Regions from separate parts of the Rhodopseudomonas sp. NSM genome, predicted to be linked through region 2. Evidence: predicted binding sites of a transcription regulator. Region 2 holds the regulator's gene; the other holds the start of a gene.
What was found. Region 2 encodes LexA, which represses DNA repair genes until DNA is damaged. Its sites were predicted from a motif close to TGTTCNNNNTGTGTTCNG; they were not measured.

Region 1 (3,390 bases), on a different contig from region 2:
GTCAAACTTCAAGCTGCTCAAAGAGCGCTACGGCTACGACCACGAAATGGTTGACCACTCCGCCAAGGAATACGTTCGCGGCGACGTTCACACCAATTCAATCGACTCGTTCTGGTCGCAAGTGAAGCGCGGGATCACCGGGACTTACGTTTGGGTTTCGAAGAAGCACTTGCAGCTTTACCTGCGCGAGTTCGAGTATCGCCATAACCTCCGCCGCCAGCCTGCTTTGATGTTCGAGCTTCTTTTGCAGGCTTTTCCGAAGGTACGGGTTGAGTGACCATTGCTTGCAAAAGCTGGTCGAAACGTCGCGTCGAAGATTTTGGTTTGCTCATGGTGAGGCCTGTCTCCTGATTTCTAACAGATCCCCCTGCGCCCGATTCCTCCATGCGATAAAGTCCTGAAGGCCTTTTTCAAATCCAAGTTCAGGCTCGTTCATCACAAACAACAAAGCTTCCCGCGACGCGTCGGATTTCATCGATGTGCTAGCGTATTGATAGGCCACCAAAAACCTTTCGACTAGCGGAGTTAACTTATTCCAGTAGGTAGGCTGAACAGCAATGGTGATGTCTTGATATTGCGGAAATTTGGCACGCAGTTTTTCTATGCGATCAATGCATGTCTTTATGTTGTCCCGGTAAGCCAACAACTCGTCCCAATATTTAGGGTTGTTGGCTGGGTCCTTTATCGCATTCCACCAGTTGGTTCGAAATCGGGGGCCATCGTCGATGGTCCTCTGCATGTCGTTCTGAAGAACGTCCAGAAAGCTATCGATTACTGGAAGTTTCTTTCCAGCCTCATAATCATTCAGGGGCCGCTGGGAATAGCCCTTCAGCGGCGTTGGCGAATTTCGAAGCTGAGAAATTGTAAACCCGTCCAGCACGGTGGGCCACGGCCCCAAATCACTACCCCAATGCGTGATGTATGGCCCGTTCCCGTCCGATGCATCTCCCATTGTGAAATTACTCGCGGATGGGTCGCCAATTCCCGGATTCGTCTTTTTGCCACTCTTTGCTAGGTAAACATTGATCGAATCTAAAAGAGGATTCCCTGTGGTTGATTGTACGGCAGTGACGGCGGTATCCGGCAGGCCACTCTCGATTTTGGTAATCGCCGTTTGGTTTTGGATCAGATACCAAATCGCGAATCCGGCGAACGTTACCACGCTCAGAAGCATTCCAATCACTGGATAGGACATTCGGACTGACCTCGGCCTAGTCTGCCAATAGATCAGCGCCAGCCCCGCTATGGCAACTAGAAGGGCCGTCCCTGGCGGAGGGTTCAGCGCCATTTGAAGCGCCCCGCCGACCCATGTGGGGTCTCTATTCCTCTCGTAGAAGAAGTCGAAGGTAGTAAGCGCAGCCAAGACTTTGAGAGCGAGCCTCCCGAGTGCCGGCAGTTCCCATAGGATAACAGCAGTAGAGCCGAGGCCAATAATGACTTTGATTGCCCTACGCATCCAGTCGTCTCCCGCCGCCCTAAGCCGACTCTAGGGCTAGTTGTGGCAGACGGACAAATACCGCTACTCATGGGTACATGTCCAGAGGGTATATATCTGCCCTCAAGCTGAAAAGAACATATTGCGAACGGAGAACAAAAAGTGTACATTGCATTCTGTCGGCCATGGGCCGGCGCGGTTTGTCCCACCGGCGAATCCCGTTCATAAGGAGCTTCATATGGCTGCTGCCCCCACCGCTTTGCGTATCGTCGAAGGATCCTCCATGGACAAAACCAAGGCCCTGGCCGCTGCGCTGTCCCAGATCGAGCGCCAGTTCGGTAAGGGCTCGGTGATGAAGCTCGGCAAGAACGACCGGTCGATGGATATCGAAACGATTTCCTCCGGGTCGCTCGGGCTGGACATCGCGCTCGGCGTCGGCGGCCTGCCGAAAGGGCGGGTGGTCGAGATCTACGGGCCGGAATCCTCGGGCAAGACCACGCTGGCGCTGCATTGCGCCGCCGAAGCCCAGAAGAAGGGCGGCATCTGCGCCTTCATCGACGCCGAACACGCGCTCGACCCGGTCTATGCCCGCAAGCTCGGGGTCAATGTCGACGAGCTCCTGATCTCGCAGCCCGACCATGGCGAGCAGGCGCTGGAGATCGCCGACACGCTGGTGCGCTCCGGCGCGATCGACGTCCTGATCGTCGATTCGGTCGCCGCTTTGGTGCCGCGCGCCGAGCTCGAAGGCGATATGGGCGACGCGTTGCCCGGCCTGCAGGCGCGGCTGATGAGCCAGGCGCTGCGCAAGCTCACCGCCTCGATCAACAAGTCCCACACCATGGTGATCTTCATCAACCAGATCCGGATGAAGATCGGCGTGATGTACGGCTCGCCGGAAACCACCACCGGCGGCAACGCGCTGAAGTTCTACGCCTCGGTCCGGCTCGACATCCGCCGCATCGGCCAGATCAAGGAGCGCGACGAAGTCGTCGGCAACCAGACCCGCGTCAAGGTCGTGAAGAACAAGCTGGCGCCGCCGTTCAAGCAGGTCGAGTTCGACATCATGTACGGTGAGGGCGTCTCCAAGATGGGCGAGATCCTCGATCTCGGCGTCAAGGCCGGCATCGTCGAGAAGTCCGGCGCCTGGTTCTCCTACGACAGCCAGCGGCTCGGTCAGGGCCGCGAGAACTCCAAGGCGTTCCTGCGCGCCAATCCGGACATGACCGCCAAGATCGAAGCCTCGATCCGGCAGAATTCCGGCCTGATCGCCGAACAGATTCTCGCGGGCTCGCCGGAGAGCGACGCCGACGGCGAGGAGCCCGGCGACGAGTGAGCGCGACTTCGGAAGTCGCCGTCCCGGCGGCTTCCGACCAATGAGTTCAAGCCGGCGGGCGCCGCGGACCCCTGTTGCCGGGGCCCCCATAGCGCTCGCCGCACGTTTTTTGAGATGTCTTGTTTGCGTCTCGATGAGGCGACGCTGAGCAGCAAACTCAGCCGTCATGCGCGGGCTTGACCCGCGCATCCATCGCGTGCGCAGCGCGCTGAAAGCAAGGCATCTTGTGAAGAGGATGGATTGCCGGGTCGAGCCCGGCAATGACGTGTCTTGTTGAAGCGATGACCCGCAGCGCTCTCAGCCGTCATTGCCCGCGAAAGCGGGGGACCCAGTATTCCAGGGCGCGTGTTGAGCAGTCGTGCGTCGCCCAGATGTTCCGCGATACTGAATCACCCGCTTTCGCGGGTGACGACGACCGGTTACATGGCGTCGCGCGGTGCGGTCTCTTCCGCCGTGCTGATTTCGTCGTCGGGCTACTCCGCCGCGCGCGCGTAGTCGGCGGCGAGCGCGTAGTCCTCGATCGGCGGGCACGCGCACACCAGATTGCGGTCGCCATAGACGTTGTCGACGCGGCCGACCGGGCACCAGTATTTATCGGTGCGCGAATGCGGCGCCGGGAAGC
Region 2 (3,390 bases):
CGCCGCCGGCGCGGCGCTCGCCGCCGCCGCGTTCTATCTGCTGCTGTCCGGCGCCGAGGTCGCGACGCAGCGCAGTTTCCTCATGACGGCGGTGGTGCTGATCGCGGTGATGGTCGATCGCCGTGCCATCACGTTTCGCACGCTGGCGATCGCCGCTTTGGTGGTGCTGCTGATCGCGCCGGAATCGCTGGTGCATCCGAGCTTCCAGATGTCGTTCGCGGCGACGCTGGGGCTGGTCGCACTGGTTCAGCTCGGCATGCCGGCGCTGTTCGCGACCGCGGACAGTTCGGCGACCGCGCGCGCGGCGCTGTGGGGCGGGCGCGAGATCGCGATGCTGGCGCTGGCGTCGCTGGTCGCGGGGCTCGCGACCATGCCCTATGCGGCCTATCACTTCCATCGCGTCACGCCTTATGGGGTGATCGCCAATCTGCTGGCGATGCCGGTGGTGTCGGCGATGGTGATGCCCGCAGGCCTGCTCGGCCTCGCCGCGATGCCGTTCGGACTCGACGGGGTGTTCTGGCGGATCATGGAGATCGGCATCGACTGGATGATCGTGGTGTCGCTGTGGGTCGCGGCGCTGCCGGGCGCGATCGGCAGGATCCCGGCGTTCGGGAGCGGGCCGTTGTTACTCGCGTCGCTCGGCATCGTCCTGCTCGGCCTGCTGCGCACGCCGCTGCGCCATGGCGGGCTGGCGCTGCTGACGCTTTCGACCGGCTGGGCGCTGCTGACGCCGCAGCCCGAGATTCTGATCGCCGGCGACGGAAGGCAGGTCGCGCTGCGCGGGCCCGATGGAAGGCTGCGGGTGATGCAGAGCGGTGGCGACAATTTCAGGATCCGGCAGTGGCTCGCGGCCGATGCGGATCCGCGCGCGGCCGACTCAGCGTCATTGCGTGACGGCGTTTCGTGCGACGCCGACGGCTGCGTCGGCGCGCTGGCCGATGGCGGGCTGGTGGCGCTGTCGTTCCGGGCCGATGGTGTGGCCGACGATTGCGCGCGGGCGACGTTGGTGATCGCGCTGGCGCAGCCGCCGCCCGATTGCGCGGCGCGTCTGATCAGCGCCGATATGCTCGCGCGCAGCGGCGCTCTGGCGTTGCGACGAAACGAGGGCGGGGACGGCGGATTCGTGACCGTCGCGGTGCGGCCGAAAGGGCTCGACCGGCCGTGGTCCCCGGCGCCCGCCGACGCGCCGGAGGGGGGCCTCGGAAACGCCCCGATGCAGCGGACAGTGCCGCGCTCCGCCCCGGTCGACGCCACTTCGGCGGCACCTGATCAGCACGACGAGGACTGAGCCCGCGACCCATCTCCGCGCGGGGCGTTTAGCTCAGTACTTGCGGTACAGCCCGATCAGCTTGCCCTGAATCCGTACGCGGTTCGGCGGCAGGATGCGGACCTCGTAGGCCGAATTGGCCGGTTCCAGCGCGATCGATGCGCCGCGGCGGCGGAAGCGCTTCAGCGTCGCTTCTTCCTCGTCGATCAGCGCCACCACGATGTCGCCGGTGTCGGCGCTCTCGTTGCGCTGGATCAGCGCCATGTCGCCGTCGAGGATGCCGGCATCCATCATCGAATCGCCGCGCACTTCAAGCGCGTAATGCTCGCCGGAGCCGAGCATGTCCGGCGGCACGCTGATGGTGTGACTGCGGGTCTGCAGCGCCTCGATCGGCGTGCCGGCTGCGATCCTGCCCATCACCGGAACCGCGACGTTGCGATCGGAATCGTCGTCGGCGTGCTGCGCGCTCGGCGGTCGAACCTTGCCGAGATTGCCTTCGATCACGCTGGGGGTGAAGCCGCGGCGGCCGCCGCCGCTATTGCCGCCGAGATCAGGCAGCTTGATCACCTCGATGGCGCGGGCGCGGTTCGGCAGGCGGCGGATGAAACCGCGTTCCTCCAGCGCCGTGATCAGGCGGTGAATTCCCGATTTGGAGCGCAGGTCGAGCGCGTCCTTCATCTCGTCGAACGAGGGGGGAACACCGGCTTCCTTCAGCCGCTCGTTGATGAATTTCAGCAGCTCGAATTGTTTGCGCGTCAGCATATCGACCATTCCCCAGATCTGGCGACGATCGCCGTGTCGTCGTGCGGTCCGTTCATCGCGCCCTGAATATGAACAGGCGAGGCGCAACTACTCGAAACAAATCATGAACGGACACTATATGTTCAGTATGTGTTCCGCAACCTCTTAATTTCAGGTCAACAAATTTGCGGATCGCTATTCCGGAAGCTTAAGGATGTGACAGCTCGATCCCGTCGCGGCCGCCGCCGCGAAGGGCGGGCGGACGATCAGCGCCTGTGCCGCGGACAGCCGCGCCAGCAGCGACGAATCCTGGCGGTCGACCGGCGTCGCCAGCCATTGCCCGTCGTCGCGCAGCGCCAGGTGGGCGCGCAGATAGTCTTCGCGCTGGTCGTTGGCGGTGAGGTCGGCGCCGAGCACGGCGGGGAGGCGGCGGTGCATCGATTCGCCCCGCCCCGACAGCACCCGGATCAGTGGCACCATGAACAGGAATGCGCAGACATAGGACGACACCGGATTGCCGGGCAGGCCGATCACCCGCATCGGGCCGAGCCGGCCGTGCATCATCGGCTTGCCCGGCCGCATCGCGATCTTCCAGAACGCGATCGAGGTGCCTTCGGCCTCAAGCGACGACTTGACCAGATCATGATCGCCGGCCGACGCGCCGCCGGTCGTCACCAGAACATCGGCGCCGAGGTCGCGCGCGCGCGTGATCGCCGCGCGGGTCGCCTCGACGGTGTCGGCGGCAATGCCGAGGTCGATCACCTCGGCGCCTTCGCTGCACGCCAGCGCCCGCAGCGCGTAGCCGTTGGAATAGACGATCTGGCCGGGGCCGAGTGCCGCTCCCGGCATCACCAGCTCATCGCCGGTGGCGAGCATGGCCACGCGCGGCCGGCGATGCACCGGCAGCATGGGGTGGTTCATACCGGCGGCGAGCGCGAGGTCGCGGTCGCTGAGCCGATGGCTCGCGCGCAGCAGCACCTCGCCCTCGGTGAAGTCGATCCCGGCGGGGCGGATGTGGCGGCCGTGGCGGGCGGCCTCGGTGATGGTCACCTGATCGCCGTCGCGCACGGTGTCTTCCTGGATCACCACGGTGTCGGCGCCGTCGGGGATGACGCCGCCGGTGAAGATCCGCAATGCCTCGCCGGGACCGACGGCTTGTTCCGCGGGCCGGCCGGCGGCGATCTCGCCGATTACGGTGAGCCGCGCCGGCGCGGTCGCGACATCGGCCGCGCGCACCGCATAGCCGTCCATCGCCGACATCGGCTGCGGCGGCTGGGTGCGTAGCGCGGCCAGATTGCGCGCCAGCACGCGGCCATGCGCGTCGTCGAGCGCGACCATCTCCTCGGGCAGCCCGGCGGCGCCGTCGAGCACCGCGGCCAGCG

Region 1: a site for LexA is predicted at 1,569-1,586, ahead of recA (recombinase RecA). Genes of this name have one in related genera too.

Annotation. Positions count from the first base shown of each region.
Region 1 is NZ_JBQTCH010000003.1:98,545-101,934, forward strand. It holds gene ACTZWT_RS08895 (IS1595 family transposase) at 1-277, shown strand, start outside; gene ACTZWT_RS08900 (hypothetical protein) at 329-1,456, opposite strand; gene recA (recombinase RecA) at 1,674-2,768, shown strand; gene gcvP (aminomethyl-transferring glycine dehydrogenase) at 3,242-3,390, opposite strand, start outside.
Region 2 is NZ_JBQTCH010000002.1:64,740-68,129, forward strand. It holds gene ACTZWT_RS04520 (ComEC/Rec2 family competence protein) at 1-1,288, shown strand, start outside; gene lexA (transcriptional repressor LexA) at 1,322-2,029, opposite strand; gene ACTZWT_RS04530 (molybdopterin molybdotransferase MoeA) at 2,204-3,390, opposite strand, start outside.